One region of the Mesorhizobium sp. WSM3868 genome, then DNA from elsewhere that is predicted to be linked to it. Evidence: predicted binding sites of a transcription regulator. Region 1 holds the regulator's gene; each other region holds the start of a gene.

Evidence for each region. The regulator LexA, encoded in region 1, represses DNA repair genes until DNA is damaged. The targets are predictions, from matches to a motif close to TGTTCNNNNTGTGTTCNG.
Region 2: a site for LexA is predicted at 1,861-1,878, ahead of dinB (DNA polymerase IV). Genes of this name have one in related genera too.
Region 3: a site for LexA is predicted at 2,065-2,082, ahead of CK221_RS21255 (ATP-dependent helicase). Genes of this name have one in related genera too.

What each region holds. Positions count from the first base shown of each region.
Region 1 covers NZ_NSGB01000005.1:198,769-206,697, reverse strand. The annotation lists gene CK221_RS10940 (ComEC/Rec2 family competence protein) at 1-1,765, shown strand, start outside; gene lexA (transcriptional repressor LexA) at 1,749-2,483, opposite strand; gene glp (gephyrin-like molybdotransferase Glp) at 2,600-3,805, opposite strand; gene moaC (cyclic pyranopterin monophosphate synthase MoaC) at 3,807-4,286, opposite strand; gene trpC (indole-3-glycerol phosphate synthase TrpC) at 4,289-5,104, opposite strand; gene trpD (anthranilate phosphoribosyltransferase) at 5,106-6,116, opposite strand; gene CK221_RS10910 (SurA N-terminal domain-containing protein) at 6,113-7,929, opposite strand, start outside.
Region 2 covers NZ_NSGB01000012.1:51,385-59,313, forward strand. The annotation lists gene CK221_RS30565 (hypothetical protein) at 171-455, shown strand; gene CK221_RS19410 (cupin domain-containing protein) at 1,212-1,592, shown strand; gene dinB (DNA polymerase IV) at 1,952-3,214, shown strand; gene CK221_RS19420 (aldose 1-epimerase) at 3,491-4,375, opposite strand; gene CK221_RS19425 (SDR family oxidoreductase) at 4,362-5,117, opposite strand; gene CK221_RS19430 (ATP-binding cassette domain-containing protein) at 5,128-5,859, opposite strand; gene CK221_RS19435 (ABC transporter permease) at 5,863-6,840, opposite strand; gene CK221_RS19440 (sugar ABC transporter substrate-binding protein) at 7,000-7,929, opposite strand, start outside.
Region 3 covers NZ_NSGB01000014.1:79,229-87,157, reverse strand. The annotation lists gene CK221_RS21255 (ATP-dependent helicase) at 1-2,050, opposite strand, end outside; gene CK221_RS30370 (hypothetical protein) at 2,210-2,365, opposite strand; gene CK221_RS21245 (hypothetical protein) at 2,491-2,673, shown strand; gene CK221_RS21240 (LysR substrate-binding domain-containing protein) at 2,891-3,859, opposite strand; gene CK221_RS30365 (hypothetical protein) at 3,970-4,803, shown strand; gene CK221_RS30825 (EamA family transporter) at 4,905-5,912, shown strand; gene CK221_RS21220 (hypothetical protein) at 5,918-6,160, shown strand; gene CK221_RS21215 (MucR family transcriptional regulator) at 6,512-6,952, shown strand; gene CK221_RS21210 (hypothetical protein) at 7,046-7,246, shown strand; gene CK221_RS21205 (hypothetical protein) at 7,361-7,552, opposite strand; gene CK221_RS21200 (hypothetical protein) at 7,750-7,929, opposite strand, start outside.

The DNA.
Region 1 (7,929 bases):
GGGTTACGCACGGCTCCTGCCGCCGACCGGGCCGGTCCGTCCCGAAAGCTATGATTTTTCCTTCGACAGCTATTTTTCCGGCATCGGCGGCAGTGGATTTTTCCTCGGCGACCCGAAACTCATTCCGCCAACCGACCCGATCGCTCAGACGAGCATCGCCTCAGCCATCGAGAACGCGCGCGAAAACATTGCCGATCACATCAGAAGCACCATTGGCGGACCCGAAGGCGAGATTGCCGCTGCACTGATCGTCGGCGTGCGCGCCGGCATTCCCGAGGACATCAACGAGGCGATGCGGCGGACCGGCATCTATCACATCATCTCGATTTCGGGCCTGCACATGGCGCTGGTCGCCGGCACGGTCATGCTTCTGCTGCGCGGCGCCTTTGCGCTGTTCCCGGATTTTTCGTCACGCCGGCCGGTGAAGAAGTATGCCGCGGCAATCGCGCTTATGTCGATCGCCGCCTATCTCGTCATCTCCGGGTTGGTGGTCGCCGCCGAGCGAAGCTTCATCATGCTGGCCGTCATGCTGATCGCCGTGCTTTTCGACCGCGCCGCGCTGACGATGCGCAATTTGGCGATCTCGGCCATCGCCGTCATCCTTGTGTCGCCGCATGAAGTGGTTGGCCCGAGCTTTCAGATGTCGTTCGCGGCAACCGCCGCCCTTGTCGGCGCCTATGCCGGCTGGTCCGACTACCGCGCCGGCAAGGTGAGAGCGCCGCCGGAAAAGCGTTCGTTCCTGCGGTTCATGTCGCACAAACTGGCAGTCGGAGCAGGTGGCGCCGCAATGACGTCGATCATTGCCGGAAGTGCCACGGCGCTGTTTGCCATCTGGCATTTCCAGCGCGTCTCGCCGCTCAGCCTGCTGGCCAATCTCGCGATCATGCCGATCGTCACGATCGTGATGTTTCTGGCCGTCGCCAGCGCGGTCATGATGCCGTTCGGCTTCGACGGGCCCTTCCTCTATTTGATGGGCAAGGGCCTGGCGGCCATGATCGCGATCTCGGCGTGGATTTCGGAGTGGTCGCCGGTCGATGCCGTGGGCCTGATCTCGATCCATTCGGTGCTGCTGGCGACGATCGCGCTCGTCATCGCCACGATGGCGACTACGTGGCTCAGGCTGACCGCAATTCCTTTCGCTGCCGCGGCCGTCATGATCATCCCGCAGGTGCGCACGCCGGACCTGCTGATCTCGGAGGACGCGCATCTGGTGGCGATGCCGATCGGCGGCGGCGAACTCGCCATCAATCGTGCCCGCTCCAACGAGTTCACTACCGATAACTGGAAACGCGCGCTCAAGGCCGAAACGATCGTGCCGCCGGAGACATTCGCCAAGGGCACGCTGGACATAGCCGATCCCGTCGACCTGCCGCCTGGATCGCCCTTTTACTGCACGGGCGATCTCTGCATTGGCCGGCATCCATCGGGCGCGATCGTCGCGCTCGCCGAGAACCGCGAAGCTGCCAGGCCTGCCTGCGACTTCGCAGACCTCATCGTCATCAACGACGCCACGGCCTACAATCCCTGCCGCGATCCACGTATCCTCGTCGTCACCAAGCGGCAGCTTGCGCGCGACGGCAGTGCCGCCGTCTTCTTCGATCCGCAATCGGCGACGGCGCGAGCAACCATTCAATACGCCGTCGAAAAACCGTACCGCCCTTGGCACGAACAGCGGCGCTACTCGCGTGAGGCGAGGGGGTTGGCGCCTTACAAGAAGCCCGAGAAGCCGGAAGCCAAGCCGCAGCCCTTCAGTAGCGGCGGATGAGCCCGACGAGCTTGCCCTGAACCTTGACGCGATCGGGACCGAAGATGCGCGTCTCATAGGCCGGATTGGCAGCCTCGAGCGCGATAGAGGCGCCCTTGCGGCGGAAGCGCTTCAGCGTCGCCTCCTCGTCGTCGACCAGCGCCACGACGATCTCCCCGGGGCTCGCAGTGCTGGCGTTGCGGATGATGACCGTGTCGCCGTCGAAGATGCCGGCCTCGATCATCGAGTCGCCTTTGACCTCGAGCGCGTAGTGCTCGCCGCCGGCGATCATGTCCGGCGGCACTGTGATCGAATGTGTCTGGTGCTGGATGGCGTCGATCGGCACACCGGCGGCAATGCGACCCATCACCGGGATGGAGACGGCCGAAACGGCGTCGTCGTCATTGCTGGGCGTCGGCGTGCGTGCGGGCGCCGCGGGTTTGATCTGGCGACCGAGATTGCCTTGGCCGCCCTGGATGACGCTCGGAGAGAATTTCTTCGCCGCATTGAGGCCGGGCGCGATCGAGTCAGGTAGGCGCAGCACTTCAAGTGCACGCGCTCGGTTCGGCAGCCGGCGAATGAAACCGCGCTCCTCCAGCGCCGTGATCAGGCGGTGGATGCCCGATTTCGAGGCAAGGTCGAGCGCTTCTTTCATCTCGTCGAAAGACGGCGGAATGCCGCTTTCCTTGAGCCGTTCATGGATGAACATCAGCAGTTCATGTTGTTTGCGCGTCAGCATGGCGGCCCCCATGGGTTCTGAAACCAGAATCAGAAAAACAAACCCAGAACAAACACTATCTGTTCCAGTTGTGTTCCGCAACCGTTTAAAGTTTAGTGAATGTGTTGACGTTTTGTTCAGCGTAACATCAGAACGCTGCATTCCTCGCCGGCTTCAGCCGCCGGTGCGAAGGGTTGGCGCACGATCAGGCCATTGGCATCGGCGAGCATCCTCAGCATCGAGGAATCCTGGATGCCGAACGGTGTTGCGATCAGCGCCCCCGCATCTTCGCGGACCACGGCGCGCACATAGTCCTGCCTGAGATCGTTGGCGTGCATTGCGGCGCCTAACCGGGCCGTGCGGATTTCCTGCCGGCAGGACCGGCCGCCCAGCCGCGCCAGAAGCGGCTTCAGGAACAGCTGCGAGCAGACCAGGCTTGCGACCGGATTGCCGGGCAGGCCGATGCAGCGAATGTCGCCGAGCCGGCCAAACATCAACGGCTTCCCGGGACGCATGGCGATCTTCCAGAAGTCGAGCTGCATGCCTTCGCCGGTCAGCACGTCGTGGATCAGGTCGTGGTCGCCGACGGAGGCGCCGCCAAGCGTGACGATGACGTCGGCGCCGGCCTTGACCGCCTTCTTGACCAGGGCCGCGATCGCGTCCTTGCGGTCGGCGGCGATGCCGAGGTCGAGCGCGCGCGCGCCGACCGACTGGGCCGTAGCTGTGAGGCCATAGGCATTCGACGAGATGATCTGGTCGGGGCCGAGCGCGCTGCCCGGCGGCAGCAATTCGTCGCCGGTGGCGATGATGGCGAGCAGCGGCTGCCGCACCACGTTGAGACTCGGATGGTTGGCCGATGCCGCCAGCGAAAGCGCCGCCGGATCGAGCTGGCGGCCTTTTTCGAGGAGCAGGTCGCCCTCGCAGAAGTCGAGCCCGCGGCGACGGACGTTGCGTCCTTCCGCGGTCGGCTCGGTCACTTCGATGCTGCCGCCGCCGAGATCGCGGACATTCTCCTGGATAACGACGGTATTGGCGCCTTCGGGGAGCGGCGCGCCGGTGAAAATGCGCACGGCCTCGCCCTTGCCGACAGAGCCGGTGAAGCCACGCCCGGCGGGCGCCATGCCGATCACGGAGAGCCGGGCCGGCGCCGAGGCCACGTCGGCGGCCCTTACGGCATAGCCGTCCATCGCCGACGCATTGAAGGGCGGCTGGGTGCGCAGAGCCACCACCGGGTCGGCCAGGACCCGGCCGGCCGCGTCGGCCAGCGGCACGCTTTCGCCTGGCAGCGCGGTCGCGCCGTCCAACAGGCGTTGGAGCGCCTCGGCGACCGGAAGCAAAGCCATGCTAAGGACCTGCCTTGTAGTCGCCCGACTTGCCGCCGGTCTTCTCGACCAGCCTGATGCCGGAAATCGCCATGGCGCGGTCCGCTGCCTTGGCCATGTCGTAGATGGTGAGGCAGGCAACCGACGCCGCGGTCAGCGCCTCCATTTCCACCCCGGTCTTGCCGGTAACCCTGGCAAGCGCGGTGACCCTCAGGCCGGGAAGCGCGTGATCGGGCTCGATCTCGACGGCAACCTTGGTCAGAAGGAGGGGATGGCAAAGCGGGATGAGCTCATGCGTCTTCTTGGCCGCCATGATGCCGGCGATGCGCGCCGTGCCAAGCACGTCGCCTTTCTTGGCGTCGCCGGCCAGGATCATCTCCAGCGTTTCCGGCTGCATGGTGACATACCCTTCGGCGATGGCCGTGCGCGTCGTCTCGGCCTTGCCGCCGACATCTACCATGTTGGCTTCGCCCTTGGCGCCGAGATGCGTAAGCGCGGGCATCCTCAAACGGCCTCGGCCGGCGCCTTGCCCGTCAGCAGAAGGGCGGTCGCGGCGGCCACGTCGGCCTGCCGCATCAGGCTTTCGCCAACGAGGAAGGTGCCGATCTTGCTCTTTTCCAGCCGCCGGCAGTCCTGATGGGTGAAGATGCCGCTCTCGCTGACCAGCAGCCGGTCGTCCGGGACCATGGCGGCAAGCCGCTCGGAAACGTCGAGGCTGGTTTCGAAGGTTCTCAAATCGCGGTTGTTGATGCCGATCAGCCGCGACGAGAGGCGAAGCGCGCGTTCCATCTCCTGTTCGTCATGCACCTCGACCAGCGCCTCCATGCCGAGATCGAAGGCCGTGGCTTCCAATTCACTGGCCAAGGCGTCGTCGACGCTCGCCATGATGATGAGGATCGCGTCCGCGCCCCAGGCGCGGGCTTCATGAACCTGATACGGGTCGAAGAGGAAGTCCTTGCGCAGGGCGGGCAGGCTAACGGCGGCGCGCGCTGCGGTCAGAAAGCCGGGCGCGCCCTGGAAGGACGGCGCGTCGGTCAGCACCGAAAGACAGGCAGCACCGCCTTGCTGGTAGGCCCTGGCGAGCGCCGGCGGGTCGAAGTCGGCGCGGATCAAGCCCCTGGAAGGGCTGGCCTTCTTGATCTCCGCAATCAGCGCGAAGCCGCCGGCCTTCCGCTTGGCCTCAAGCGCCGCAAGGAAGCTGCGCGGGGGTTCCGCATCCTTGGCCTTCGCCTTGACCTCGGCAAGCGGCGCGCTGAGCTTCGCGGCGGCGATCTCATCGCGCTTGTAGGCTTCGATCTTGCGCAGGATATCGGACAAAATTCTAACCGTTCGAAATCTCGATGAGCTTGTCAAGCACCGCCAGTGCCCGGCCGCTGTCGATGGCCTGCGCTGCTGCCTCGATGCCATCGCCGAGCGTCGTTGCCTTGCCGGCCACCACCAGCCCGGCGCCGGCATTCATCAGCACGGTATCGCGATAAGCGCCGGCAGCGCAGCCCAGCATATCGCGCAATGCCCTGGCGTTGTAGGCCGCTTCGCCGCCGCGCAGGTCTTCCTTGTTATGCCGCTTCAGTCCGACCGCTTCCGGAGTGAGGGTAAAGGTGCGGATCTCGCCGCCGGCGAGCTCTGCGACCTGCGTCTCGCCCGTGGTGGTGATCTCGTCATAACCGTCGCCGTGCACGACCCAGGCATGATCGGTGCCCAGCGCCTTCAGCGTCTCAGCCACCGGCATGATCCATTCGGGCAGGAAGACGCCAACCATCTGCCGGCCGACGCCGGCTGGATTCGACAGAGGCCCGAGCAGGTTGAAGATGGTGCGCGTGCCGAGCTCGCCCCGGACAGGACCGACATGCTTCATCGCCGGATGATGCGCTGGCGCGAACATGAAGCCGACGCCGGCCTCCTGGATGCAGCGGCCGATCGTCTCCGGTGCGATGTCGACCTTGACGCCGAGCGCCATCAGCACGTCCGCCGCGCCGGTCAGCGAGGACAGGCCGCGATTGCCGTGCTTGGCCACCGGGACACCCGCGGCGGCGATGACGAATGCCGATCCGGTCGAAATGTTGACCGAATGCGAATTGTCGCCGCCGGTGCCGACGATGTCGATGGCGCCGCGCGGGGCTTCGACGCGGAGCATCTTGGCGCGCATCGTGGCGACCGCGCCGGAGATCTCGCTCACGGCCTCGCCACGCACGCGCAACGCCATCAGGAAGCCACCGATTTGCCCCGGCGTCGCGTCGCCCGACATGATGATGTCGAAGGCCTCGCGCGCTTCCTCGAAGGAGAGCGCGGTGCCGGTCGCGACCTTGGCAATATATGTCTTAAGCGCGCTCATCGTGTCTGTGCTTGGGAAACGGCGGCCGGATCGATACGAACGTCATATTGCGACTGCAGCTGCGCCACCAGCTGATCGAGCAGGTCGTCGGATATGCCGGCGCTGAAAGATTTCTGCGCGTCTTCCGGGACAGAGCTGCCATCGGCACCGGCAGGTTCGAAGACTTCGGCAACCTTGAACAGGATCTGACCGTCGCCGGTGGGCGAGGGGATCAGGCCCGTGCCGCCTTCGCCGACGCCGAACATGGCCACCGCGCCCTCCTTGCCGAAATCGGCATCGTCGGCTTCGCGCTTCAGGCCGCGCTTGGTCTGCTTCTCGAGCTTCAGCTCGCCCGCGATCACGTCGAGCGTCGCACCGGCCTTGAGGCGCTTTTCCAACTCCCCGGCCTTGGCGGTGAGCCGCTTGTCGGTCTCGGCCGCGGTCCAGTCGGCCACCACCTTCTGGCGAACCTCCTCCAGCGTGCGGTCGCGCGCCGGCGTGATCGACTGGACTTCATAGAAAACGAAGCCGTTGGCGGCAGTGGTCAGGCCTTCATTCTCGGTGTTCGGCTCGGCCTCGAAGACGGCCTTGATGAGGTCCGCCGATTGCGGCAGGTCGTTGACGATCGTGCCGTCCGGCCGCTGGCCGGTGCGGTCGATGGCGTCGATGGTGACGACCTTGAGCTTTAGCTTGTCGGCCGCCTGGGCAAGCGAGGCACCGGAAGCGCGGGTGTCCTCGTAGCTGTCGTGGACGTCGAGCAGGACGCGGCTTGCCTCGCCGAGCGCAAGATCCTTGCGGATCTGGTCGGACACTTCCGAAAGCGGCTTCACCACCTGCGGCTTGATCTCGGTGACGCGCAAGAGCACCGGGCCGAAGGCGCCCTGAACCACCGGGCTGACCTCATTGACGTTGAGCGAGAAGGCTGCGTCGGCCACCGCCTTGTCGGCGATCTTGTCCTTTGCCAGCGTGCCGAGCACGGTGTCGGCCTGCGTCTTGCCCTCGGCGGTGACGATCTTGTCGAAGGTGGCGCCGGTCTTCAGGGAGTCAAATGCCGCCTTGGCCGCGTCCGGCGTCTTGAACACCAGCTGTTCGATGGTGCGCATTTCGGGTGTCGTATAGCGCGCCTTGTTCTTGTTGTAGTCGTCAGCGACCTGCTGATCGGTCACCGCCGTCGGGTCCATGATGTCCTGCGGCTCAAGCCGGATATAGGAGAATTTGCGGTATTCCGGCGCCGCGTAGTTCTTCTTGTTGGCTTCGAAATAGGTTTTCAGCGCGCTGTCGGACGGCGCCTCGATCGGCTGGACGAGTGTCTTCGGCAGGACGAGATAGTCGATCGTGCGGTCCTCGCCGCGATAGAGCGCGACCGCCTTCAGGAAGGTCTGCGGCGCCTTGAGGCCGTCGGAAATCGCCTCGACGATCTGTTGGCGGACCGCCACCTGCGAGCGGTTCTTCAGATAGTCCTCGGGTCGCATGCCGATCTGGCTCAGCAGATATTCGAAGGTCCTGCGGTCGAACTGGCCGCCTGGACCCTTGAAGGCCGGATCCTCGCGCGTCAGCTCGGCCAGCCGGTCCTTGGAAAGGCCAAGCCCGAGCTTGCGAGCCTGCTCGTCGAGAACGGCGCCGGAGACGAGCTGCGCCAGAACCTGGTTGTCGAGGCCGAGCAGCTTAGCCTGTTCATGCGTGATGCGCTGGCCATATTGCTGCGACAGCAGGTTGATCTGGCGATCGTAGGCGAGGCGGTATTCGTTGATCGAAACCGTGGTGCCGCCGGCGGTAATCACCGAATGATGGCCAGCCAAGCTTCCCGACAGGCGCCCGGAAATACCCCAGACGG
Region 2 (7,929 bases), on a different contig from region 1:
GCCACAATGAGTTGTGGGCCTACTTGTTTCCAGAAATCGCCCATTCGGACCTCTGCGCTCAAAGGTGCGGCCTCAGGTCCCGCCTGACAAGGGACCGTGGCCCGAAAGCAGGAACATTCCAGCTTTGGCGCCGTTGCCACGACATCCCAATCGGCAGAGGAGAGGAAACCATGGCCGACAGACCTACAGTTGTAAACACCAGTGGCGGGGGCGGCGCCGGCACAGCAGTGGCCATCGTTCTTGCCATCATCGCGATCGTGGCCCTGCTGTTCTTTACCGGCATCATCAATGTCGGTGGCCGCACCGGCGGTGGCGGATCGACGGATGTCAACGTGAAGCTCGATGCGCCGAAGGTCGAGGCGCCCAAGGTGGAGATCCCTGCGGCACCGTCGACGACGCCGGCACCCGCGCCGGCCGCACCGGCTCCGGCCCCGGCTCCGGCCAACGGCGGCTGATCCGCCTGCGCAACCGGTAGGCCGGTTGCGCGTTTATCGAATGGCTACTCCAGCTTCGGCCCGCGCATTCCTCTGGAAGGCGCGGGCCCTTTTTCTCTCGGGTCCTTTTTTCTCGGGCCCTTTTTGTCTCCGGCAGTTCCGCTCAGTCATCCATTTCCATCGGCCGATGGCCCGGCCTTTGATGCCAGACGACCTGGCGGAAATCCGTCAGTTCGACGACTTGGTCGCAGGTCGGACAGATATAGTTGTCGCAGCACTGGCGAAGCGCCGGCGGAGTGCGGCGCACTGCCCCGACCGGCGGACGGGTTTCCGTTTTTCCTACCTGATGAAGCATCGATTCCTCCCAGTTTTTCTGATTTTTCGAGTATCGCCTTCCACCCGGCTTGGCCTCGCCTATGGCGGTTTCGATGGGCGCGGTGAGCGCGCGCCCGCGAGCGGAAATGAAAATGGGCTATCGCGGACGGGGCCTGGCTTTGCCGCGGCACTATTGGCGAAATTCACTTGCCGAGGGTTCACAGGATTCTCCCCAAGGGCGAGAAACGGGGTGGCCCCTCAACCACCGTCGTGCCAGGCGCAAGGAACAGCAAAACACCGGCAGAGCGTGCTTGCAATAGGGCCTGCGCGGCAAAATCGATTTCGCGCCGCGCCCGGCAATTACATTAGCAATCATTCATCGAAAGGCGTATCAATCCAGCGGCGGTCGCCGACGATCGCGCGTCAGGCCCCGCTTGCAATCCTTGGAAATGGGAGGATGCCATGGCCGAAGCTGCAATGAAGGTCACCAAGCTCGAATCCAAGTCGCATAACAATCCCGACGAGGTTCGCTCGCCCGCCAAGACCCGGGTCGAAGTGGTGCGGCTGCCGGGCTACACGCTCGGGCGGCTCAACATGGAGCCGGGCTGGAGATGGTCCGAATGCGTGAAGCCGGTGGTCAAGACCGACAGCTGCCAGGTGTCGCATGTCGGCTATGTCGTGTCCGGGACGATCACCATACGCATGGACGACGGGACGCAGAAGACCTTCGAGGCCGGCACGTCCTATACCATCCCGCCCGGGCATGACGCCTGGGTGGAAGGCAATGAGCCGTTCCAATGCATCGAGGTGCTGAGCGCCGAGCAATACGCCAAGCCGGTCTAAGGGCTGTCGGAGAAGTGCGCCTGAAGATCGGAGGGGCGGTGCTCCGGCTCGGCCGCACTTCGTCATCCTGGCCTCTTCGCGCGTCGTTTCGTTCCTGGCTTCGTCCTAGCATGACGCAGTTTCGGGCCGCGATCCTTCGCGCCCCTCCCTGGTCTCGCGGTCAACCCGTCAAAGGGGAGCACGCCGGCGCAACCGGTCAAAGCCCTTGGTTGTGATGGGTTGCAGATGTTCTCATCCCCAGCTGGCCGGCTTGACAGGAAACTCCTTTTGTTCTCTTTATGTTCACATGCATTACCGCTTACAACAGTCGCTGCTAATGCTGCGATGCCGCAAAGCGGATGGATGGAGCCGGGAGCGCGATGGCCGCCACGAACGCCGCTTCGGCCGCTACGATCCTGCATGCCGATCTCGACGCCTTCTACGCCTCGGTCGAGCAACTGCTCGACCCGTCGCTGCGCGGCAAGCCGATCGCAGTCGGCGGCGGCGTGGTGCTTGCCGCCTCCTATGAGGCGAAGATTTTTGGCGTGCGCGGCGGCATGCCCGGCCGCAGGGCGCGCGAGCTCTGTCCGCAGCTCATCTTCGTCGGCGGCCGCTTCGGCGAATACCAGCGTCTCGGCGACGCCGCGATCAAGGTGCTCGACGATTTCACGCCGCTGGTCGAGCGCATCTCGATCGACGAGGCTTTCGCCGATGTCGCCGGCTGCACGCATCTGTTCGGACCGCCGGACGAAATTGCGCGAACCATCCGCCGCCGCGTGAAGAGCGAGCTCGGCCTGCCGATCTCGATCGGCGTGGCACGGACGAAGCATCTCGCCAAGATCGCCTCGCAGGTGGCCAAGCCCGACGGCCTGGTGATGGTCGAGCCCGGCACCGAGCTTTCCTTCCTGCACGATTTGCCGGTGTCGCTGATGTGGGGCGTCGGTCCAGCAACCAAAGCCAGGCTCGCCGAGATCGGCGTCGAGACCATCGGGCATTTGGCGCGCACGCATAGCGGCGCGCTGGAGCGGCTGATCGGCCATGCCGCCGGCCAGAAGCTCGCGGCCCTTGCCTGGAACCGCGACCCGCGCCGGCTGGAGACGCATCGCCGCGCCCATTCCGCCGGCGCGCAGTCGGCGCTGGGCCGCAAACCGGCGCTGCCGCGCGTCTTCGTGCCGACGCTCCTGCATCTCGCCGATCGCGTCGCCAGCCGCCTGCGCGCTAAGGACCGGCCCGGCCGCACGGTGACGGTGCGCGTGCGCTTTGCCGACATGCGCGCGGTCACGCGCGCGGTGACGCTGGAGCAGCCGATCCAGGCGACGACCATGCTCGCTGACGTCGCGGAAGAGCTGGTCAGAGGCGTGCTCGCCGCTCACCCGGGCGAACGGGAAATCTCGCTGCTGGCGATCTCGGTCTCGCATCTGGAAGAGCATGCCGAGCTGCAGCTCGAACTGCCGCTCGGCCTGGCGGACGAGAAGCTGAAGCCCGGCAGCCGCAAAGGCCTCGCCCGCTTCGGCGCCGACCGCGCCATAGACAAGATCCGCCAGCGCTTCGGCAAGCAGGCCGTCGGCTACGGCACCGTCGCGCTTGAAGCGGCGCGCTCGGTGCCGGATGAATTCAGGGAGCTGGCGGAGAAGAAGCTGTGAGGGAGGTGCTTTGCATCTCCTCTGGCGACGTTGGAGATTGGCGAAAGCCGACGCGCCCTCCGATCTCCCCCTTGTGGGGCCCTTGTGGGCCCCTTGTGGGGCCGGCAGGACAGAGGGGGGCGGCGACCTATCCCTTCGTCATCCGAGGGTCTGCGCGCGTCGCCTCGCTCCTTGCTTCGCCCTAGGATGACGAACGGCCGCGATCCTTCGCGCCCCTCTCCTGGCCTGCCGCCATCTTCCCTCAAGGGGGGAGATCACGCGCTCTGGCGGCTGCCCTCAACCCGCCACAGCCCAGTCCAGCCGCATCGCCGCGCTCATCGTTTGCCCATCTTCAAGCACCGTCAGCCCTTCGCCGTGATGCGCATCGACTGGGTGCGAGACCGGCTCGAAGCAGAAGAAGCCGGCGTCGGATGACGGCGAATAGAGGATATAGACGCCAAGCTCCGGCGAGGCAGTGAGCGTGATCCTGATCCCCTCCTCGAGCTGCGTGATCGAGGCGCGACGATTCCAGCCGTCGAAGGCGTTGTTGACCCAGTCCCACGGCAGCGGGATGGAGCGCGAGAAATCCCAGGCCGGGCGCTCGCTCAGCGGCACGACGCCGACCGGCAAATGGCGCTCGTCCTCCAGCCAGACGCGCCTCGCCTTGGCCCCGAGCAGCGTTGTGTCGCCGCGCGGGAACCAGGGATGGAAACCGAGCCCGTAAGGCAGGCGCATGCCGGCGCGGTTCTCCACCGTCAGCTGCGCCTCCAACGCGCCGTCCTGCAGCGCATAGGTCACGGTAGCCGCATAGCGGTAAGGACCGATCGCGCCCTCGTCGAGCACCAGCTCCGCCTCGGTGACGGTGCGGCGGGCGAGCCGCCACGGTCTTTGGAAACCGTCGCCATGGATCGGAAAGGCTTCGCCCGGAATGTTCGGCGCGACGGCGTGGAAGCGGCCGTCGAAAGTGAAGCCGCCGCCGGAGATGCGGTTCGACCACGGCACCAGGAGTTGGCAGCCGGACGTGCCGGTGCCATCGCCCGGCTTCAGCAGCGGAACCGGCGCGCTGCCGATCACCAGCGCGTCATAGCGCGCGATCGCCGCGCCCTTCTCCGGCGCCAGCACCAGCCTCGCCTGCCCGTCGTTCAGCTTGACCGCGCCGGCCATATCCTCACCAGCCGCCATCGATGGCGATGTTCTGGCCGCTGATCATGTCGGAGGCGGGTGAGACGAGGAACAGCACGAGCTCGGCGACATTGTCAGGCTCGATGCGCGTCTTGAGGCTTTGGTTCTCGAGGATCCAGTCATTGTACTGCTTCAACCGGTCGCCGAAGACGCGCGCCTCCGCCTCCGAGACCACCGCGCCCGGCGACACGGCGTTGACGCGGATGCCATGCGGCCCGAGCTCGCGCGCCAGCGACTTCGTGAGCCCGAGCATGGCGCCCTTCGAGGCGACATAGGGTACGTAGCCGTCCCAGCGGCCGTTGAGCGTGATCGAGCAGAAGTTGACGATCTTGCCGTAGCCCTGCGCCTTCATGCCCGGCGCGCAGGCCCGCGCCAGCGCAAAGGCGGCCGAGGAATTGACGCGGATCTGATCCTCATAGTCGGCCAGCGAGAACTGCTCGAACGGCCGGTTGATGATCAGCGCCGCGTTGTTGATCAGGATATCGATCCCGCCTTCCTTCGCCGCCAGCGCGGCAACAGCCGCTTCCGCCTCGGCCAGCCGGTTGAGATCGCAGCCGACGAAGGCGATATCGCCCCTGGCCTGCCCGGCAAGTCCCGCCACCTTCTGCTCGGCATCGCCGATGTCGGGGCGGTCGAGCACCAGCACGCGCGCGCCGGCCCGCGCCAGCGTCACCGCCTGGGCCCGGCCGAGCGAGCCGAGGCCGCCCGTCAGCAACACTTTACGACCAGCGAGCGCCTTCATTGCCTAACCCTCACAGGACAGAATGGACTTCGTCGATCGAGGTGTCGCCGATGCGCTTGTCCAGCACGATCTCGCCGCGCGCCATCGCGACGATGCGGTCGCAGCACTCGAAGACGTGGTGCATGTTGTGACTGATGAAGACGCCCGTCACTCCCTGTTCCTTCAGGCCGCGCACGAAGCCGATCACCTTGTTGGTCTCCTTGACCGAGAGGTGATTGGTCGGCTCGTCGAGGATCATCACCTTCGACTTGAAGTGCATGGCGCGCGCGATCGCGACGCCCTGGCGCTGGCCTCCGGAAAGCTCGCCGACGAGCGCATCGGGGGAGCGCAGATGCAGGTCGACATTGGCGATGGCGCGCACGCTTTCCTCGGCCATCTTCTTCTGGTCGAGGATGCCGACGCCGAGGACCGAGAACCGGGTCGGCTCACGGCCGATGAACAGGTTACGGGCGATCGACATGGTGGGGACCATGGAATTGTACTGGTAGATGGTCTCAATGCCGAGATCCATCGCGTCGCGCGGCGTCGCGATGCTGACGTCCCTGCCCTCGACCTTGATCTCGCCCTGGTCGGCCCGATGGACGCCGGACAGGATGTTGATCAAGGTCGACTTGCCGGCGCCGTTGTCGCCGACCAGGCCGAGCGCCTCGCCGCGCTTGAAGTCGAGCGTGACGCCTTTGAGGGCATGCACGCCGGAATACCATTTGTGCAGATCGCGCACCGAGATGATGGCATCGCTCACGGCTCAGCCCTCCATCTTGATGGCCTTGGCGCGCTTGCGCATCCAGGCATTGGCGACGACGGCGAAGATGGTCAGGAAGCCGATGGCGAATTTGAACCAGTTGGCGTCGACATGGCTGAGCACAAGGCCGTTGTCGATGACCCGGATGAGCGTCGTGCCGATGATGCCGCCCATGACGGTGCCGATGCCGCCGGCGAGCGAGGCGCCGCCGATGACGGCGGATGCCACCGCCTGCAGCTCCATCCCCTCGCCGATCGAAGGCAGCGGCGACCCCAACCGCAGCACCTGCAGCATGCCGGCGAAGCCCGAGAGCACCGAGCACAGCATGAAGCAGACGATCTTGACCCTGGCGGTCGGGATGCCCATCGCGGCGGCGGCCGGCAGGAAGCCGCCGGTAGCCTTGATCCAGTTGCCGAAATTGGTGCGCGACAGCATCAGCGAGGTCAGCGCCGCGACCGCCACGAACCACAGAAACGACATGCGGAACATGTTGCCCGGCCCGACGAAGGAGGTGAACAGCCAAGTCGGCAGGTCGGCGGGCAACAGCGGCGGAAAGCCGCCGGAAACGACAACGGTGAGCGATCGCGCCATGAACAGCATGCCGAGCGTGGTGATGAAGCTCGGGATGGCGAAGCGGATGGTGACGTAACCGTTGATGAAGCCGATGGCCGCCGAGGCGAGCAGCCCGGCGAGCAGCGCCAGCGGGAACGGCCAGCCCTGCACCATCAGCACCGCCATCGTCATCGGCATCAGCGCGAAGACTGAGCCGACCGACAGGTCGAACTCGCCGCTGATCATCAGGATGGTAACGCCGATGGCGACGAGGCCGGCCTCCGGCAGGATGCCGAGGATGCCGCGCAGATTGTCCTGGTTCAGGAACACGCCGTGCGAGCGGACCTGGAACAGGACAATGAGCAGCACCAGGAGGATCAGTCCGGCCAGTTCCGGCTTCTCGAGATAGGTCTTGAACAGGCGCTTCAATGAAAGGCTCCGGTGCGGTGATTGTGAAAGGTACTGTGGCGCCGCGTTCCTTCACACCCCCCTCTGTCCTGCCGGACGGTCCGGCAGGACAGAGGGGGGGTGATGTCCCGCCAGCATTTCGGTGACGGGCGTCTCGACCAATCTCAAAGGCATGCGACCTCAGCGCATGCCCTGCGCGGACAGCGCCATGATCGCATCGGCGTCCTTCTGGCGCACGATGCCCTGCCCCGTGTCGATGTCGGAAGGCGCAAGACCGAGCTTCTTGTTGAGATAGACTTCCATCACCGGCATGAAGCCCTGCATGTAGGGCTGCTGGTCGACCAGCGCCTGGACATAGCCCTTCTGCATCTGCTGCAGCACTTCCGGCACGAGATCGAAGCCGCCGAGCAGGACCTTGCCGGGCGCGACCCCGCGATCGGCCAGCACGCGCGCCACGCCGGCGCACCAGAAGCCGGTGTCGAAATAGGCCGTGGTGTCGGGATGCGCGTTGAGATAGGCGCCGACGCGGTCGGAGGTGATGGCGAGGTCGGTGCCGCTGTCGATGCGCTCCCACGAAACGTCGCGGTCCTTATGAGCGGCCTTGTACTCCTCGAGGAACTGCATGACGCCGGCGCCGCGGGTTTCCGACCAGTTCTGGCCCGGCGCCGAGATGCCGACCAGCACCTTGATCGGACCATCCTTCGGAAAGTTCTCGGAAATCGCCTTGGCGAGCGAGTAGCCGGCTGGCTTGAAGCCCTGGCCGATGAAGGCCTGGCGCGCATTGCCCTTGGCGCCTTCGGTGTCGTCGACATTGACGGCGATCACCACCACGCCGGCGTCGCGGGCCTCCTTGATGACATCGTCGAAGGCATGGTCGTCGACGATGGAGGTGAGCAGCGCGTCGGGCTTGGCGGCAAGGGCCGCGCGCATGTTCGCGACCTGCTGCTCGATCGATCCCTCGGTCTGGGTGAAGACCATGTTGCAGTTGGCCTCGACCTTGGCGCAGCCATCATCGAAACCTTTCTTCACCGCCTGCCAGAATGTGTTCGAGGCCGACGAATGATGGGTGAAGACGATGTTGAGCCCGTCGGCTTTGGCGGCCGATTGCCC
Region 3 (7,929 bases), on a different contig from region 1:
GATCGACCTTAACGCCCGGCTTTTGGCGCGGATCGTCCGTGATCGCCGCGCTCGCCCAGGATGACTGTTCGAAAGCCGAAAGCATCGAAGCCGGGATGAAGCGGGTGCGAGAGGCATAGACGTGACGGTCGCCGCGCGCCGGCTGGTTGTGCGGATAAAAGCGCTGCGGCACCACCAGGTGCAGGCTGTCCTTGGCGCGCGTCATCGCCACATAGAGCAGCCGCCGCTCCTCCTCGATATCCTCCTTAGTGCCGACGCCGAGATCGGCCGGGATGCAGCCGTCGACCGTGTTGAGCACGAAGACGTTCTTCCACTCCTGGCCCTTGGCCGAATGGATCGTGGACAGGATCAGGTAATCCTCGTCGCGATGCGGCGGGCCGGCCTGGTCGCTGGTGGCGTCGGGCGGGTCGAGCGTCAGCTCGGTCAGGAAACGCTCGCGCGAGGGATAGCCCGACGCGATCTGCTCGAGCTGCAACAGGTCGGCCCGGCGCGTGATGGCGTCCTCGTGGATACGCTCCAGATGCGGCTCGTACCAGAGCCTGATCCGCTCGAGGTCGGCCGGCCATTTGGCGCCGGCGCGCAGTCCGCTGTAGATGTCGAGAAAAACCGGCCAGTCTGCGGCCGCGCGCTGCGGCGGCCGGAAGCGGGCAAGGCCCAGCGTCTCGTCGAGCGACGTCGCCATCGCCTCGACGATCTGCGAGGCGGCCGAAGGGCCGATGCCGGGCATCAACTGCAGCACCCGGAAGCCGGCGACCCTGTCGCGCGGGTTCTCGGCAAAGCGCAGCATCGCCAGCATGTCTTTCACGTGCGCGGCATCGAGGAATTTCAGCCCGCCGAATTTGACGAAGGGGATGTTGCGCCGCGTGAGCTCCACCTCCAGCGGCCCGCTGTGATGCGAGGCGCGGAAGAGCACGGCTTGCGCCTTGAGCGCCGTGCCGGCCTCGCGCTCGGCAAGGATCGCCTGGCAGACATAATTGGCCTGCTCAGCCTCGTCGCGCACGCTTACCAGTTGCGGCTTGTGCGACGACCGGCGTTCGGTCCAGAGATTCTTGGTGAAACGCTCGCTTGCCTCTCCGATCACTTTGTTGGCGGCGGCCAGGATCGGCTCGGTCGAGCGGTAATTGCGCTCCAGCATGACGATCTCGGCGCCTTGCGCGAACTGTTTTGGGAAATCGAGAATGTTGCGCACTTCCGCGGCCCGGAAGGAATAGATCGACTGTGCGTCATCGCCCACCACGGTCAAGCCCGCGCCGTCCGGCTTCAGCGCCAACAGAATAGAGGCCTGCAGCCTGTTGGTGTCCTGATATTCGTCGACCAGCACGTGGTCGAAGCGGGAGCCAAGGTGAGCGGCGATCTCCGGCTCGGCCGCCATCTGCGCCCAGTAGAGCAAAAGGTCGTCGTAATCGAGCACGTTCTGCGCCTGCTTGGCCTCGACATAAGCCGCGAACAGCTCCTTCAGTTGTTCCGCCCATCCTGAGCACCAGGGAAAGGCCGAGCCCAGCACCTCGCCGAGCGGCGCCTGCGCGTTCACCGCCCGCGAATAGATCTGCAGGCAGGTGGCTTTGGTCGGGAAGCGGCTTTCGGTCTTGGAAAAACCGAGCTCGTGCCGGGCAAGGTTCATCAGGTCGGCCGAATCCTCGCGATCGTGGATGGTGAAAGCCGGATCGAGGCCGATCTGCTCGGCATAGTCGCGCAAGAGTCTGGCGCCGATACCGTGGAAAGTACCGGCCCAGGAGAGCGCATCGGCGATGATCGCGGCATCGCGGCCCAGCACCTCGCCGGCGATGCGCTCGACACGCTTTGCCATTTCAGCCGCGGCGCGGCGCGAAAAGGTCATCAAAAGGATGCGGCGCGGATCGGCGCCCTTGACGATGAGGTGCGCCACGCGATGCGCCAGCGTGCTGGTCTTGCCGGAGCCGGCGCCGGCGATCACCAGCAGCGGCGCGGCCACCTTGCCGTCGCCATGCACCACCGCCAGCCGCTGCTCGTCGTTCAGCCGGGCAAGATAGGCAGGAGTTTCGAAGGACGAATCACGGGCGGCGATGTTCATCGCCCATCAAGCATCGTTTCCGCTTTGTTCGCAATACAGCTGATCTCCCGACAGGCGCCCAAGTGGGGGGCGATGCCCGGCAGGGCAGAGGGGACGATGCACGCGCCGGCATGTGCTGGATAGGCCGGCCATCTCCCAACAAGCGGGAGATTGGCCGATCTATCTTTTCGGCTCGACACCCATCGCCGCGGACTGGCGCCGCAGCGACCGCCGACCGTCCGGCGGCGCGAGCTCGCCGGACGCCTCCTCGATGATCCTCATCGTGACGCGATAGGCCGTGTAGCCGAACAGGCCGACGAGCAGCAGACGGATCATGACATCTCCTCGTGAGTTATCGAGGTTCAACCGGAGACAGCCGCGTTGGTTCCCGCCGGACGGCGCAACCAAACCGCCGCCGCCTCGTTTGCTTCGAAGAAAGGGGCGAACGAGAGGAGGTCGTCATGATGAAACTTCCTGTGCTGCTGGCACTCGCGGCAGGGCTCGCGCTCGCCGCCTGCGACAACAGCGTGCAGCCCACCAAGGCGCCGAGCGACACTGTCGACAAAAACCCGCAGGTCGACAAGAACCCGGTGCCGCAATCGACCACCGGCGGCGACCAGCCCGGCACGCCACCGAAGCAATGAAAGCGGACGGTGTTGTCGGGAGGCGAAGCGGCGCCGCCGCAGAAGAAGGCCGGCGCTGCTTGGGAGGAAGCTGGAAAGCGCCGGCCAAGCGGGAAAATCAGGCCCGCCGCAGGATCAAAGATAGCTGAGTCTCTCCGCCGCGTCATGGGGCGATCGCGCTAGCCGGCTACAGGCCTTCAAAGATCGGAGAATCTCAGGGGTGTGTTTGCGTCGCGCGTCACGCCATCGCGGCGCGCGCCAGCGGCACGTTGGCGATCTCCAGGTCCAGCTGGCGCTGCGTCAGCGCCGCTTCGGCCGTGATCCACTGCTTGAACAGCTCCACCTTGCGGGCGCCGAGCGCCTTGATGGGGCTGACGAAATACCAGCCGGCGGTGTTGGGATGGTGGACCGCGAAGGGGGCCACCAGCCGCTCGGCTCGGATGTCGCTTGCCATATAGGCGCGGTTGGCAACCGCAAAGCCCATGCCGGCATTGGCCGCCTCGTAGGACATCATGCAGGAATCGAAATAGATGCTCTTGGTCTCGCCAAGCACGAAACTCGCGCCGGCAAAAGCCAGCCACGACTGCCAGTTCTGGGTGCAGGTGTCGGAGTGGAGCAGGGTGAATTGCCTGAGGTCCTCCGGCGTCACCTTGGACAGCGGCTTGTCGCCCAGCACCTCGCGGAACAGCTTGCGGCTGCACACCGGCGTCAGGTCCTCCTTGAACAGCAGCGCGGAGTTGAGGCCGGGGAAATTGCCATCGCCGTAGCGGATCTCGAGATCGTATTCGGAGGTCGCCAATTCATGCGTGGCATAGGAAGTCGAGACCCGCATCTCGATATCCGGATACTGCCGCTGGAAGGTGGAAAGCCGCGGAAACAGCCAGCGCGCCGCGAAGGTCGGCAAGACGCAGATCTTCAGCACATGCGCCTGGGATTGGCCGGTCGCCTCCATGCTGGCAGCCACGATCCGCTCCAGCGCCTCGCGCACGCGCGCCACGTAGGTCTCGCCTTCCGGCGTCAGCGACACCGCGTTGCCGCCGCGCTGGAAGATCTTGAAGCGCAGCTGGTCCTCCAGGCTCTTCACCCGCTGGCTGACGGCGGAGGCGGTGATGAACTGCTCTTCGCCCGCGCGCGTGAAGTTGCGGTGCCTGGCGGCGCTCTCCACGATTTTCAGCGAGTTTAAGTTGACCTGGCTGAGCAGACGCACGGGGTTCGACCTTTAGCTATGCTTAAAGTAGCACCAGCATTCCTAAATTTACAGGGGAGGGTGCTCAATCGACTGTTTACCAAGTGTTGCCCCGACCTTGGAGAAGTAGAATGAACGCCCATACAATCCCCGAACTGCGCTATGCGATGAGCCGTGAAGCCATCATCGGTCATGATACGGCGTGGAAAGTGTCGAGCTTCGGCGTCGCCCAGTATCTTCACGGCTACGACCCGCAACTGCTCGCCGCGATCGAGGAGGCGGCGCTCAAGCTCAAGGCCAGCCACGCCGTGCACAAGCATCTCGACCTCACCTTCATCACCGGCGCCGACCGCTACATTCCCGAGATCAAGGAACTGCTCAACGACAAGCTGCGGCTGGAACGGCTGTCCGACATGATGGGCACCAAGCTCGAACCCTATCCGCTGTCTATCGTCGGCTCGACCGTCACCTTCATGAACCCCAAGGACGGCGCCGTCGACTGGCACTGCGATGGCGTTCCGGTGACGGAACTCATTCCGCTCTCGATCAGCGATCCTCTGATCGGCGGCCATCTTGAAATCTATTGCGACGATTCCGAGACGGGGCGTGCCATCCTCGAATCCGGCAGCGACCTGCCGCGCAACAGGGTCATGCGCATCGACCACAAGATGAATTACGCCACGCTCGGCCAGTTCCTCGGCGTGCTCCATCGCACCGCGCCGATCCAGCTCGGCTCGCGCGTCACCCTGGTGCTCAACCAGCGTTCGGTGGCGAAGCCCTATGTCGACGACAACCGCATGTTCTACCTCGCCGCCGACAACGACCAGGACCGCGGCTGGGTGAACGAACTGGCCGAGGACGTCTGGACGAACCAGCTGCCGGCCTATCGCCGTCATGCCGAAGAACATCCCGTGCCGAAGCCGGCTGTCGATCCGGTCTCCGGCGGAGCTAGGGAATCGTGGTAGTGGCTGACGATCCGGCCGGTCGCCAGCCGCCTTCAGCATCGCTGAGCCTTGACCCGGTCACCGCCGAAAGGCGGAAGGACCATTCCAGCGCTGCTCCCCCGCTGGCGCTGGCCTTTGCCCTCGGCGCCGTGGCGCTCTGGGCGACCAACGCTTTGGTCGGCAAGACGCTCCTTGCCAATCACCCGGTATCGGAGGTGCAGTTCCTGCAGTTCTCAGGCGCCGCGCTGGTCTTTGCGCTGATCAGGCTCTTCCCTTGTCCCCTTGTGAAGTCCGAAGGAGGGGGCGAGACCCGTGGCTGGCCCCCCGGCAGTGGCCTCGCCAAGCGAGGTCGTATCAAGGGGGCCGGACGGATCGCCGACGCAGGAGTTTCTTCCAACATCCCTCACCCGTCTCGGCGCTCCGGGCCGATCCAGTTTCTCCCACAAGGGGAGAAGGGGCGTACCGTGCTCGCCTGCGCAGTCGGCTTCATCGGCCTGGTCGGCACCATGGTGCTGCAATACATCGCCTTCGCCTCGATGCCGGTCATCGAGGCCAATCTCGTTGCCTACACCTGGCCGCTGATGGTCGCCGCCGCGGTCATCGTGCTCGGCCGTCCGAGACGGCCAATGCTGCTTGGACTGACCGCCGCGCTTGGCTTCGCCGGCGTCGCGCTGGTGATCTCCGGCGGAGACGCGCGTGCCTGGTTCGCGGGCAGCCCCGCCGGGTATTGCGCCGCCTTCGGCTCGGCACTTTGCATGGCCTTCTACTCGCTTGCCGTCGGCCGCCTTGCCGTGCCGCCGGATCGGCTTCTGCTGCCTTCGGCGCTGATCGGCGTGGCGCTGACCTTCGCATGGTGTCTGCATGACGGCGTCGCCGCCCTGGGCGGTTTGGACCTGCTGCTCGGACTCTATCTCGGCGCCGGGCCGATGGGGCTCGGCTATTATTTCTGGTCGCGCGCGCTCGGCCTCGATCAGGATGGGCGGCTCGCGGTCGTGGCGTATCTCACGCCGATCGCTTCCACGCTTCTGCTGGCGCTGTCGGGCGAAAGCCTGTCGATGACGGCCATGGCTGGCGCCGTCCTTGTCATCGGCAGTTGCATTGCTGTCGGCATCGAACGTCCGGAGGGCTGAAGACCATGCCAGGGATCGTACCAGGAAAGATGCCAGGGAGCGGGCTTGACGACGACGAACGCCGGGCCAGACAGGAGGCGCATTGGCTGGTCAAGGAATTCGGCGCCGAGGCGCAGCTCTATGCCGCCATGAAGGCTGAGAAGGCCATCGAGCAGAAGGATTTCGGCCGCTGCGCCCGCTGGAAACGCGTGCTGGAGATTCTGGCCGACGGCCCGACCGATCTCCGGCGCGGCGCTGCCGCGAAATAAGCGACTTGCCCTAACGAATCGGGCATGATCGATGATCGGAGAGCTAGCGCTGCTCGCAATTATTGGCTTTCCGTCCAGAATTCCAATTTTTGCAGGAATTACTCGTAGAAATTGAAGTGCTGTTGCGTCATTTACTCGCCCGTGCAGAGCTTCGGTGCTGTAAAGTGTTTGTTGTAGGTATTAGAATTCCTAACTTGCGCGGTCGCGGCCCGCGGTGAAAACATACCTTCGGTATTGAGCCTCGTACGTTTACTGACTCTGGACGCCCGTTGGGGGACAGGTCCAATAAGATACCTAGACTAAAGTCTTAAAAACAGCTGGTCATTTGAGAGCCAGCAGAAGGTGAAAAAATTGTCCAATATCGACGACAAGACTGCAATCGAGCTGACCGCCGACATTGTTTCGGCCTATGTGGGCAACAACCCGCTTCCGGCATCCGGCTTGCCTGATCTGATCGCCAGCGTCAGCGCTTCGGTGCGCAAGCTCGCCGGGGGCGCCCCGGTGAAGGAAAGCGCGCCGCAGACGCCGGCCGTCAATCCGAAGCGTTCGGTATTCCCCGACTACATCGTCTGCCTCGAGGACGGCAAGAAGTTCAAGTCGCTGAAGCGGCACCTGTCGACCGACCATGGGCTGACGCCGGACGAATATCGCGCGAAATGGGGCCTGCCGGCGGACTATCCCATGGTAGCGCCCAGTTATTCGGCCACTCGCTCGGCGCTCGCCAAGTCTTCCGGCCTGGGCCGCAAGCCGGCCGCGGATTCCGGCAGGGGCAAGCGCAAAGCCAAGGCCTGAACCGAAGGTCATGCTGCCCGCAACGGACGGCGCCACGCCGTCGGCCGACTGCTTTGCCGCGCTCGACGCGCTGCGTCGCAGGGTGGCCATCCAGTGTGTTCCGCCGATGCCGGCGACGGGGTCAAGGCGCGGCGCGTCCTGTTTTCATTGGACCTCCCGGCCATCGATCTGCGTACCGCGCTCGACGCGCTCGACAATTTCGAGCGCGCCATCGTCGAGCATGATGACCGGCCGGTCGTCGCTGCGCGACGGCTGAGATGCCTCGCGGTCCTGGACGGCATCATCGGCGGCTGAAAAGGCGCATGATCAAGGCGGTTCCGGGATAACCGCGCAGCGGTTTTCCGGAATCGCGGGAGGGGCGGTATTCAGCGTCAGCACCTGTCAAAGCCGGACCCGCTCGGGCCGCCTTCAATTGCGCGGCAGCTTGCCCGCCCCGGTGCCTCGATCCTGTTCGGCTGCGAGGCTGTCCGCCTCGACGGCGGTCATTTCCAGAAAATAGACAAGCATTTGATAGCGCGTGCTTGAAAGCATCTTCGCCAGCCTGCGCGTGATCTCCGCCACATATCTCAGCATGCGCAGATCGTTTGCCGCCCCGTCCATCGTGAGCTCCTAAACAAGCCAAGTTATTGTTGTTGCTCTTCTTGATCGTTCTTGGCGCTTACGCGCCACTCACAGCGCAATTCCAAATTCGCAGGGTCACGACAAAACTGAAGTCAATTTTCGGAAAGCATCAGGCCTGGGCCAAAAGCTTTCGACGCGCGGCAGCCCAGAGCGGCGCTGCGCCGCCGGCCTATCGGTCATTGCGTAGGCGACGTCTGGGATTGTTTTCCAGGATAAATTTGGATCAGCAGGTGTTTCGTCGCGTCCGCCTCTGGCCTGCCGGTCATCTCCCCCACTTGGGCGGAGATTGGCAGCGTCGGCGCCGCGCTTGCCGGGTCGGTTAAGGGGAGCACTGCAGCCGTCTCGCCCTCAAACAG